DNA from 3 places in the Peribacillus sp. NJ4 genome. Region 1 is predicted to be linked to each of the others. Evidence: riboswitches for the same ligand, from Rfam matches in the RefSeq annotation. Region 1 holds a riboswitch; each other region holds the start of a gene.
The links. A riboswitch is a leader RNA that binds a small molecule or an ion and turns the genes downstream of it on or off. The one in region 1 is predicted to bind cyclic di-AMP.
Positions count from the first base shown of each region.

Region 2: linked by a shared signal. The riboswitch ahead of QUF94_RS04320 (TrkH family potassium uptake protein) and the one ahead of QUF94_RS22200 (APC family permease) in region 1 are both predicted to bind cyclic di-AMP.
Region 3: linked by a shared signal. The riboswitch ahead of QUF94_RS26940 (cation:dicarboxylate symporter family transporter) and the one ahead of QUF94_RS22200 (APC family permease) in region 1 are both predicted to bind cyclic di-AMP.

Region 1 is NZ_JAUCFQ010000001.1:4,453,555-4,457,846, forward strand. It holds gene QUF94_RS22195 (RhaT/GlcU family sugar-proton symporter) at 1-281, opposite strand, end outside; gene QUF94_RS22200 (APC family permease) at 805-2,631, opposite strand; cyclic di-AMP (ydaO/yuaA leader) riboswitch at 2,770-2,919, opposite strand; gene QUF94_RS22205 (GtrA family protein) at 3,342-3,797, opposite strand; gene QUF94_RS22210 (glycosyltransferase family 2 protein) at 3,757-4,292, opposite strand, start outside.
Region 2 is NZ_JAUCFQ010000001.1:846,091-850,382, forward strand. It holds gene QUF94_RS04310 (STAS domain-containing protein) at 1-663, shown strand, start outside; gene QUF94_RS04315 (potassium channel family protein) at 808-1,464, opposite strand; gene QUF94_RS04320 (TrkH family potassium uptake protein) at 1,488-2,822, opposite strand; cyclic di-AMP (ydaO/yuaA leader) riboswitch at 2,994-3,135, opposite strand; gene QUF94_RS04325 (hypothetical protein) at 3,469-3,660, shown strand; gene QUF94_RS04330 (MFS transporter) at 4,048-4,292, shown strand, end outside.
Region 3 is NZ_JAUCFQ010000006.1:172,667-176,958, reverse strand. It holds gene QUF94_RS26945 (class I SAM-dependent methyltransferase) at 1-566, shown strand, start outside; gene QUF94_RS26940 (cation:dicarboxylate symporter family transporter) at 627-1,886, opposite strand; cyclic di-AMP (ydaO/yuaA leader) riboswitch at 2,059-2,205, opposite strand; gene QUF94_RS26935 (efflux RND transporter periplasmic adaptor subunit) at 2,408-3,670, opposite strand; gene QUF94_RS26930 (hypothetical protein) at 3,686-4,292, opposite strand, start outside.

The DNA of each region.
Region 1 (4,292 bases):
AATCCAGTTGAGATCGGCATCGTTTTGGAAACACCCATTAAATCGATGCTCTTAAGCTGATTAGCTTGTCCCACGGCCCAAAACAATCCAGAAACGACCCCGACACCAAACACCAATAGGGATAACTTAATATCGGCAAAAATATAAACACCAATTGAGAAAATCAAGGCGCCAATCGTTGTACCTAATGTTTGACTGTAGGGTCCTCCCCCCAGTTTCACATTAAATAGAACGATGCTTCCCCAGAATAATGCCGGCAAGAGAGCTAATAATATATCCATCTTCAACCCCCATATATGTAAGTTCCAATCTATAGCGGAAATTTCATTTAGTCTTCTTTTTAATATGTTCGCATTATTTGAATTGAACCTTGGTAATTTTATGAAGTGTTCAAAAACCACCCTTCCGTTCCAATATCCAACTTACAGAACACTTGATTCTCTGTAAGTTTCTAGGGTGAAAAATAAAAAGAAGCAAACCCTATCAAGGTTTGCCCAGCTTGTCGACAAAAGGGAGTTCGGAATGGTCTCATCCCGAACTATGATTTAATAAAATGGTCTTTACTGTTTTATGAAACCCCCAATAGATTGAAGAAATTTGCGACACTCCTGCCGAATAACTGGTTAGACGGGACACCTGAGTCGCTTGCGTAGAGGTGGCTTGGCAGACAGTCGGCGGAAAGGGAGCGGATTTCTGAAAACAACTGGAACGTTTTTTAAAGAAAAAAACTGTAGGCAAATTCGCTTTCTTCGAATTTACCTACAGTCTGAGCAAACCTGATCAAGGTCTGCTTCTATTCTTAAATTACTTCTTCAAATGATATGGCACTGTCGTAATAACTACATTTCTTCTATAAAGTAAGTAGGCCCGAATCAGTAAACTTGATTGGTTATGAAGAATATTGTGCCAACCCTTCTTCGGAATGAATTGCGGGATGATCACTGTAACTTTATAGTTAGATTCACTCGCCTTATGTTCAACTGTATCCACAAACTTAGTTAATGGCTGAATGATGCTTCTGTAATAAGAGTTCAGTGTGACGAGTCTAACATCAGGCTGCCACTTTTTCCATTTTTCTTCGAATTTCTTTTCATCTTCTCTTTCAAAAGCAACATAAACGGCAATGATCTGATGTGCTGAAAGAGATTTAGCATAATTTAAGGAATTCTCAACCACATGAGTTATACCCGCCACAGGTACAAGAATGATATTCCCTTCTATTGGTAAGATGGGCTCACAAGTTGTAATCCTCAGTTGGTCACCAACTGCTTCATAATGCTTTCTAATTCGATGAAAAATTAAAATGATGATTGGTAAAAAAATCAAAACAGACCATACCTGAGTAAATTTGGTTAAAAAGAATATCATCGTGACGATCAGGCTAATAATGGCACCAATTGAATTAATGGTTAATTTAACCAACCAGCCTTTTGGCTTTTCGCGGAGCCATTTAACGATCATCCCGGTCTGGGACAGCGTAAATGGTATAAATACCCCTACAGCATAAAGTGGAATTAGATTTTCTGTATGTCCTTCAAATGCTACTATTAAGATGATGGACGCAAGCCCCAGTATGATAATTCCATTGGAATATCCTAATCGGTCCCCTCTAATCGTAAACGCCCTTGGTATGAATTTATCCTTTGCAAGATTTACCGCAAGCAGCGGGAATGCCGAATAGCCAGTATTTGCGGCCAGTATCAAGATCAAGGCAGTCGTACCTTGAATGAAGAAGTACATGAAATTCCGTCCAAAGATCTCTTCAGCAATCTGCGAGACGACCGTGACCTCTGCGCTGGGAACAATGCTTAAATAATAGGCTAAGAATACGATTCCCGAAAATAATACAGCTAGTAAGGACCCCATCGCTATTAAAGTTTTTGCAGCATTATTCGGGGCTGGATCTTTAAAGTTCGGGATCGCATTGGAAATCGCTTCGACTCCTGTCAATGCGGAGCTGCCTGATGCAAATGCTCTTAGCAGTATAAATAAACTGATACCCGCTACCGGGGTCCCGATTGGCGCGTGCAATTCCGGTGAAACTCCTCCTGTCAAGATCTTGTAAATTCCTACACCAATCAAGATGAACAATGCTAAAACGAATAGGTACACCGGATAGGCCAAAACAGAGGCCGACTCCGTAACCCCCCTAAGATTTAGGATGGTAAGTAGAATGACGAAAATGATGGCTATGCCGACATTATATGAATGCAGGCCTGGAAAAGCGGACGTGATGGCATCCGTTCCTGCAGAAACACTTACAGCGACAGTTAATATATAATCGACCAATAAGGATCCTCCAGCTATCAACCCTGGATTGATGCCTAAATTGTTTTTTGAAACCACATAGGCTCCCCCGCCATGGGGATAGGCAAAAATGATTTGTCTATAGGACAAGATCAAGGCCATTAACAGGATCAATACCCCGATTGCTATCGGGATTGAATACCAGAATGCCGCGGCACCGACCGTGATGAGAACGATCAATATTTGTTCCGGTCCATAAGCAACCGAAGACAATGCATCAGAAGATAGGATGGCTAAAGCCTTAGTTTTGTTTAGCTTTTGTTCGCCAAGTGCATTTGATTTTAAAGGTCTCCCTATCAAGAACCTCTTTATAGAAGATAACATCAAGTATTCACCACCATATTTTAGTTATAAATTTATGTTCCCCCAGTTATTGCAAAAAACAAGACGAAATAAAAAATGCCTACAAGTCATAGCTAAATAGACCTGTAGACATCATTTTTTTTGTCTGACAAGCTCCACCTTCCTTCTCATATAACGCTTACGAGGTTAGCTGTCGGATTCGGACCTAAGAGTAGCCCTACCTTTACCTTGAAAGGATTCACCCCTTGGATTGAAAAACAATCCCTATAACGGGTCCCCCGTACCATAAGGTTTAAGCGATTTAGAAATATGAAACTGTTGATTATCATACTCCCGTGAAATGGAAAAGTAAATGAAAATTTTACACGGAAAAAGAATAATTTATTGTTAGTGAGGTTTTGTTCATGACGTATATTACATAAGGCATCAAAACAAATGATTGAAGGAAGGAAAGAGGTGAATGACATGTCTAAAAAAGAAGAAAAAAACAAATAATACCTGATGAAAATTTTCAGGTCAAAGCATTAACCAATCAATGAACAATATGGCGGTCCACAAAAGGAAAAATCATCAGCCACCATGGAGACAGCGAAGAACGAAACTGAATACCTATCTAATCAATCAACTAATTCGCCTTTCCCATTAAACAGTTCTGCCCCCGCTTGGATAGTCAACTTTAATTTCCATCCAATCAGAGGGCATTATTCATTATTCCCAATGATCCACTCTAATTAGTTCCTTCCTTCTTGAATTGGTCTCAAATTACTTTTCTTAAAGACAAAGTATTTCTGGCCAATATAGTTAAGTACTGTATAAAAGATTGTTCCAATCAGTACAGCCACATTTTGCTGCATGGATAAATGAACGGATCCTTCCATCGATTCTGCAATGGCTTGTCCTAAAGAATAAGCGGCGGAATAACAAATCAGGATGACGCAAAAGAAACGGGCAACTCCTCTCCGCAAGTCTATATTGCTTTTAAAGGTAAATGTCCTGTTCAACAGAAAACTCGTTACAGCTCCCGAACCATTGCCGAAAAAGGTGGAGATCCAGTAAGATAAATCAAGAACATTCATGAGAAAAAGCATGATGGAAAGTCCAACCGCTGTATTGACTATTCCAACCAATAAAAAGCGGATAAAGGAATTAGTGTGTTTTAGATAGTTTTTCAATACTGTTCCGTTCATTGTCTAGTTGCTCCCGTTTTGTTAAATCGAGCGGATTAAATAGATCCAGATCAACAATATATTTAGGCCGGCGTTTGGATTCATTATATATTTTACCGATATATTCCCCAATCAAGCCGACAGCAATCAACTGCAGTCCACCGATCAACCATATGGAGGTAATTAATGAGGTCCAGCCCGTTTCGGTCTGTCCATAAAACTTTAACCATAAAAAGTATGACCCAAAGAGTAAGCTAATGAAAAAGGAAAGACATCCTAGCCATAATACAAGCCGGATCGGCGTAACTGAAAAAGAAGTAATGCCATCAAGCGCAAAGGCAACCATCTTCTTTAATGGATACTTCGTTTCCCCAGCCAATCTTTCTTTTCTGTCATAATAAACAGAGTCCGTCTTGAACCCAATGAGCGGGACGATTCCCCGTAAAAAAAGATTCGTTTCTTCAAATTGTTCCAGCTCCACGATCGCCCTTTTGCTCATTAGCCGGAAATCGGCAT
Region 2 (4,292 bases), 3.6 Mb from region 1:
TTTCAGATATTTGTTACAGAGGAAAGGGAATTCTTTAAGCGTCTTGATGAGTGGATTGAAGATATCGGTCAGGATGAGCAGCATTTAAACACACCCATCTATTTTATATTGAGGGAGTTTTTTCGAACGCAAGAGCAATATCTGGATTACATTGACCGATTTGTGGGATTGCATGGAGATCGATATACACGGGAGGAAGTAAATTCCTGGCATCGGATAGTGGTCAAGGTGTTCAGTGAAGTGATGGAGAGGTTTACGGAAGCGAATCATAAATATGCCAATAAAATTATGAAAGCCCAACAGGCCACGATCGATGAATTGAGCACGCCCATCATTTCCCTTAAAGATAATACCGCGTTGCTTCCCCTGATAGGCGATATTGACACGACGAGGGGCATGTCCTTGCTTGAAAACACCTTACAAAAGTGCGCTGAAAAAAATGTCACCAGGCTTTTCATTGACCTATCGGGCGTTCATGCAATAGATAGTGCATCCGCCCACCAACTGTCACAATTGATTGAATCCTTACATTTGATCGGAATTCATACAACCCTTTCAGGACTTCGGCCGGAAATAGCCATGACTGCCGTTAAGCTTCAACTGCCTTTTGATAAAGTGACGATAAAGTCCACTCTTGCCCAAGCGATCAGTACGATAAAATAATACATACATATACTTGGCAAGGGTATGCTCGTTATAAATTTCATCGAGAAGACCTCCATATGGCGGTCTTCTCGCATGTATAGGTGAATGCTACATTCAAAATAGGTGGCGGGCTCCATAAGGCAAGAGCCGGAACCTGCCAGATTATTCAATATTTGCAAAGACGGCTAGGTCTTCTTTATTGCCAACGACCAAAAGCATATCTTTTTCATGGATATCCTGATCTGGTGACGGTGCTATGATAATTTCTCCATTACTCACGATGGCAATGACGCTGATATTATATTTTGCGCGTAAATCAAGTTCCCTGAGGCTTTTTCCCTTCATACTCATGGGGAGGATGATTTCCTCGATATTGTATTCTTTAGACAGCTCTATATAGTTCAGCATGTTAGGGAACAGGAGCTGGTTCGCGACCCGTTCCCCCATATCCCTCTCAGGATAGATGACCCAGTCGGCACCAACTTTAGTGAGCACCTGACCGTGATTTTTATTAAGTGCTTTGGCAATGACCTTTTTAACCCCAAGCTCTTTTAAAAGCAAGGTAGTCAAAATGCTTGATTGCATATCATTTCCGATGGCTACGATGACACAATCGAAATTACGAATCCCGATGGATTTCAATGTCTCTTCTTCAGTGGTATCCGCCATGACTGCATGGGTAACGCTCAGTTCTGCATTCTCGACTCTTTCTTCGCTGATATCAATACCCAATACCTCTTGGCCAGCGGTATATAATCTATCTGCCACACTGCTTCCGAATCTGCCTAAACCGATTACGGCATATTGTCGTTTTCCCATCATTTACACTCCTTCATTTATGGTTAACCAATCATGATTTTCCCTTTTGGATGACGGAAGGGATCTGGCTTACGCCTCATTGCGATGGCGAAGGCAAAAGTCAAAGGACCCACCCGGCCTGCAAACATCGTGAAAATGATGAGCATTCGGCCAACCGGTGATAATTCGGGGGTCAAACCCATTGAAAGTCCCACTGTGGCGAATGCTGAAGTGGCTTCAAATAAAATCATCAAGAAATCACTTCCACTTTCTGTGATGGTCAGCAGAATGGAAATGATTGAAACAAGGAAGACCCCGATGAATGTAACGGATAATGCTTTAAAGATGGTTTCATTCAAAATGCGGTGACGGAATAATACCACATCGCCCTTTCCTTTAATCTGTGACCAAACCGTTCCAAGAAGCGTCGCAAATGTTGTTGTTTTAATCCCGCCGCCAGTCGATCCGGGTGAAGCCCCAACGAACATCAAGAAAATGATGAGCAGTAATGTAGGTTGAGTTAAATCAGGGATATTCAACGTATTGGAGCCTGCTGTCCTTGGTGAAACCGATTGAAATAAAGACGATAACGTTTTACCCATGAAAGATAAAGGCTGCAATGTTTTGGCATTACCGAACTCGAATAAAAAGATTAAAATTGCGCCGACGATTGTAAGGGTCAAGCTAGTCATCAGAACAACCTTCGTATGTACGGATAAACGATGGGTTTCACGATATTCGTATAGTTCATTCATTACGATAAAACCTATTCCGCCAAACGTGATGAGGAAGGCGACGGTAAGGGTTACGAATGGGTCCGATACATAAGGGGTCAAACTCCTGAATTCCCCCATTAAATCAAAGCCGGCGTTATTGAAATTCGATATGGAATGAAAAACCCCGTAATAGATCGCCTTGCCGATTGGCATGTCAAAAGAAAAGCGGATCGATAAGATCAGGGCACCCACGCCTTCAATGATGGCCGTGAAAATTAAAAGCCGTTTTACTAACTTGACTACACCTGCCATGGATAGATTATTTAAAGACTCCTGCAAGAGTAACCTGCCTTTTAAAGAAATCTTTTTGCCTAATAAGAAAAAGAAAAACGTGGCAAATGTCATGAACCCTAGGCCGCCTATCTGAATCAGTGTTAAGATGACCAACTCACCAAAGGTGGTGAAAGTCGTCCCCGTATCCACCACGACAAGCCCTGTTACACATGTAGCGGAGGTTGAGGTGAATAAAGCATCCAGAAAAGAAAGACCATTCCCATTTTCAGTCGAAATCGGCAGGGTCAGCAAATAGGCCCCAATAAGTATCAGGATGGCAAAGCCGAGTACAAGGATTTTTGGCGGATCCAATAAATTTTTTGTTTTTATCAAATGATCATCCCTACCTATAAAAATATTGTGTAAAACTTATGAAATCTTAACCATCAATCCTCTTTATGAATCTTTTTCAAAGCATAATAAAAAGACCTGCGAAAACATCGAAAGGCTATTTTGCCACAAAAAGCGTGAAAAAAAAGCTCCCGAAATAGGCGGTCTTATGACCTCCTTCGCTTTAGCCGACGAAGTTAGCTGACGGGTAGGATGGCGAAAGAGCTGATCTCATCCCTTCTGCAAGGCAGAATTAACCCCAAATGATTGGGTCCTCCGTACTCAATTCCTTGAGTTTTGGCCGAAATGCATTAAATTGATAAACGTATTCTACTCCCATCATTTAGCAGTTGTAAACCCCTAAAGTGTAAAAAAATATTTCTTTAACAAAACTGAAAATTTACGTTTTATTTACATTTGAAAAACGTATTGACAAATATTAGTTAGCACATTATGATAGGTTCGATTAATCCGAATATGTTAACCAACATCGATGTACTTTATTCAACACTTTCAAGTAGAACATGTCATTGCAAATCTATTTTCTAATATAAATAAATTATTTTTCTTTTGAAAATCATAAAGAAAAAAAGTATGGCATTCTTATTAAAAGGTTTTAAACATTTTATAAAAAAGGCGGGCAATTATGGAGAAGACGTTCAATAGATATGTTATTAACGCTACAGGCAAGGGTGGACAGACATATTTAACACAATGCCAGGATAAAGATGCACTAAGGAAATGGATAGCCGATCATGAGGATCAAATCATAATGAATGAGTTAAGGATAACGGATAAGAAAAAGAATCCGTTGTTAAAATTGTTTTCTCTAAGGTAAATCAACTGAAATTATGTCATCCTGTGTACTATCCGGGAACTAGAGCGAAAAATCCATAACTTGTTTTGCTTTTAAACTCATTTATTTTTGAATGAGTTTTTTTGCGTTGAAAATTATGACGTTTACACTATTAATACAATAATGTTAAAATTTAGAAAATGATGAATATGGATGTAATGAAGAGAAAGCAAATGAAATGACCACTTTTCAGAGAGCACCGTCAACTGGAAGGAGTAGTAAGCATAAATTGAAGCAATTCTCGGGAAGGGTATGCTGTGACGGGATCTTCCGTTATGGTGCATAGTAACACCGCACTATTGATCTCGTCCCCCGAGAAGCCTTTCCTGGGGATGGGATTTATATTTCCTTTTCTAAGGAGGAGAAGCGTTGACATTCAAAAATTTATTAGTAGCTTGGAAATATCCCTCCATTCTATTGTGCGGCATCGGGATTTCGAACTTTGGTGCATGGGTTTATTTTATTGCACTTAATTTAATCGTGCTGGATATGACTGATTCAGCTTTAGCGGTAGCTGGACTTTATATCGTTAAACCGATGGCTGCCATATTTACGAATGTTTGGGCAGGCAGCGTGATCGACCGGATAAATAAGCGGAATCTTATGGTGGCACT
Region 3 (4,292 bases), on a different contig from region 1:
CACTGTATAAAAAAGGATTTCAAAGTATAACGGGAATCGATATAACACCTGCCATGCTTCATGAAGCCGAAAAAATATCGTACGAATATAACCTGGATATACCCTTTATCCTTGGCGATGCAACGAAACTCCCTTTCAACAATTCATCATTCGATAAAGCAATCTTCGCTTTTAATGGTTTAATGAAAATTCCCCAGCGAAAAAATCGTACATTAGCTTTAAATGAAATAAATCGTATTTTAAAACCAGAAGGCATTTTCATTTTCACAACACACGACCGTGATAAAAACGAATATTATATGAATTTCTGGGAACAAGAGGAAATTATTTGGTGTGAAGGTAAACAAGATGAGAGGCTTTATGAGTTTGGGGATATTTTCACATTCGGAAAGACACCTCAAAAAGATACTTACCTCCATATTCCAACACAACTTGAAGTACTTGATGGTCTTGAAGAAGCAGGGTTTACAGTCATCGAGACCTTTTACAGAAGTGAATTATTCCATGAAAGTGATGATGTAAACGTTTTCTCTTCTGATTGCCGCTTCTGGATCGTTCAAAAATAAGGTACATTTTTTAAAATTCAAAAAAAATCCAGAGTGACATATCACTCTGGATTTTTTGTATTAAGAAACTTGCTCTAGTTCTTTATCGGAAGGCGGGTTGAATTGACCTTCCCATTTAGAGATGACGATTGCTGCAAGTGAATTACCAATAACGTTTACTACTGTACGTCCCATATCAAGAATACGGTCGATACCAGCAATAAATGCTAGACCTTCAATAGGAATACCAACTGTTCCTAAAGTCGCTAAAAGAACTACGAAAGATACACCTGGTACGCCCGCAATCCCCTTAGAGGTGATCATTAACACTAGCATCAGCGTAATTTGCTCATACATACTTAAATCAATTCCGTACATTTGAGCGATGAAGATAGCTGCTAACGCTTGGTATAATGTAGAGCCATCAAGGTTAAAAGAGTATCCAGTCGGAATAACAAATGTAGCAATATGTTTCGGACATCCCGCTTTCTCCATTTTTTCCATGATTTTCGGAAGAACAGCTTCTGAACTTGCTGTAGAGAACGCAAGAATCAATTCTTCTTTTAGAAGTTTAATCAATTTAAAGATATTGAATCCTACAAATTTCGCAATAAGACCCAGAATGACAACTACAAAGAAAATCATTGTTCCATATACAGAAAGCGCTAACTTTCCTAACGGAATTAAAGATTCCAGACCGAACTTGGAGATGGTCACACCGATTAGTGCAAATACCCCGATTGGAGCGAATTTCATGACCATATTCGTTAGGTAAAACATTCCTTCAGCTGTACCTTGGAAGAAACGGAATACTGGTTTACCTTTTTCACCGATAGCCGCAATACTAAGTCCAAACAACACGGAGAAGAAAATGATCGCTAGCATATCGCCTTCTACCATAGCTTTAACCGGATTGGATGGCACAATGTGAACGATTGTATCTACGAACGATTCATGTTGCTTAGTTTCGGCTGTATCGACATAGGTAGAAATATCAGTTTGTTCTAGCTTGTCCATATTTACACCAACACCAGGCTGGATGATATTCGCTGAAATTAAACCAACAGCAATCGCAATCATAGTTACCACAACAAAGTATGATATTGATTTAGCGCCAAGTTTACCTACTGATTTTAAATCGCCTACACCTGCAACAGCAACGATAAGGCTTGAAACGATGATCGGCACTACAATCATTTTAATCATTCGTAGGAAAATGTCTCCGAATGGCTGTAAAAAGTTTTGGGCCGTCTCATTACCATAAAAAATGGCACCAACGATAATCCCTAAAATTAAACCAATGAAAATTTGGCTAGCTAAACTTAATTTGAATTTCTTCATTTACTTTCCTCACCTTCCATAAAGTCTTTGATGCAAAAACATTTTTGTCTCGGTAAGGGAAACAAGATACTAATAAAAGAAAGTAATTTTTCTTTTTTTGAAAAACTCTGTCTTTACGCCGAAAAAAAAGACACTTCATGTGTCGATTTCTTATTGGCGTGAATATTCACACATGTTCCCTTAAAGACGCTGACGAGGTTAGCTGTCGGGTTAGGAATTGGAAACACAAAGCCCTTTCATTTCTGAATTCACCCCTAGCGGATAAAATCCACAAAAATGGGTCCCCCGTTCTTGGAATAAGATTAAGCGAGTTAACTTATAATAAAATATTATACTAAAAACGTTAATCTGTAAATATTTATTCGCAATCATTCTTGAAATAAACCTCAAAATATGTCTGAATATTCTGTATTAATGAATATTGTACCTATAATTTCATTGCCTAATTTTTATACATATAAGTTATATGGATATAGAAATAGCAACTAATTTGACATCCTCTCTCCTGATGAAAGAAGCGGTTATTTTTCCAAAATGCCAAGTAACAGATATCTTACTTTTTCCCTAGAGCTGAATTTCTTATAAGTATTAGTTTTCACTTTTTCAAATTGAATTGGAGTAATAAAATAAGAATGGTTCTTCACTACCCTATTCGGTTCTAATAGGATGACGTCACCTACGGATGGTCCCTTTATGAGTTCTTGCTTTCCTTCTGCTTTAAGTCCTTTTGTGATGTAATGTTTATCCACAAAGCCTTTTTTAGTCAACTTGTAGACATGCGGCTGTTCTTTGTAATGGACTGCCTCTATAGGAATGGAGGGTACACCCGCTTTCTCATTGGTTATTACAGTAAGATTGACTTTGGATCCCACCAACAAAGGTTCGGTTTCTTCACCTTCAGGTTCGATTAAAGCCTGAAATGGAAATCTGTTATCTTTTTTTATGGACGGCTCTTCTGCTGGATAGGAATGGATACGGCCAATCTTCCCTTTCAAAGTCTTTTTTGAGTCAGAAGAACTTGCTTTTATAGTCATGCCCACTTCAGCCTTTTTCATCTCCTCTTCGGAGAAATCACCTTCAATTGCCATATTTGTCGAAATAATGGATATAATGGGATTATTCAGGTTTTTATTGATATTCTTAACTACACCATAAGCTTCACTGGTCGTTACAATCGCGCTGGACTGCTCCTCAATAGACCTTAATTTAGCATCAAGCATTTTAACTTTTTCATTCAAACTGTTTTTTTCGAGTTCCTGCTTGTACATTTCTTGCTCAATGTTACTTTTAATAAGGTCTGAAGAGCTTGTTGTTATATCGATATTCAAGTTTCTTTCCACCGATTCATCAATGACCGCTTTATCGGGATCACGGGTCAATGTCCCTTGATAAGACCTCAACTTCCCTAAGTATTGGTCAATCCCTACAATTTCTCCCTCAGCGGCAGCTTTCTCCGATTCTACATTCGCTTTAAGCGCATCAAGTTCGGTTGCCGTATACTCAAACAACGAGGAGCCAGCCGTTACCGCATCGCCTTCTTTTACAAGGAATTTCTTAAAATCATTCTTCTTGGTATCGAAATAGATATCATACTCTTCCAAAGGTTTAATTACACCATTCGTTTGAATGGTATCCGTAATTGTATCTTTTTTTACCATTGTCCAGTTTTCCACGAAAACAGTTCGTTCCACTTTGCTTTCCTTTTTTTCAATAAGGTATAAGTTAACGGTTATCAAAACAGTCGACGCAATAGAGACCGCTGCTATTTTCCATTTCCCGCTCATTCTTTTCACCCCGCCTTATACAAATACGCCCACTTGGATATATGCTAAAAAGGCTTTAACAAACCAAGTGGCCAGATAGAATAGAACAATCATTAAAAAGATCAAATAATTATTTCGTTCTGAAAATTCCTTTAAATAAAAATATTGCAGGGCAATAATAAGAAATTGAAAAATGGTGATTTCGCTGAAAAAGTGAATAAAGTAATCACTTCTGAGAAAATACTGACTGATGATTCCTAAAGAAAAAGGATTGGCATCGTTGCCTATATCCATTAATACGAATAGAGGAATCAATAATATTTTTTCCACCAATTGCAAACCAAAAATGATCATTTGAACGATGACTATTTTTATGTACGGAATATCCGTAACGATCCAAAAGAATAGAGCTGATAAAAATATGTATATGGAAGGGTGGATTATGCCTGCTATTATATTGCCGCTCAATATCAGCAACTTTCCTGCTTCAAATTCATTAACACCCATCTTCGTGATTTCTTTGGAAAATGATTCTGATCCAATGCCAAAATACCCCTCAATAGCAAATACTAAAAGACTAAGAAGATATAAAAATAGTAATTTCCAACCAAGTCGTGTGACTGCCTCTGCATTTTGCAGCTGA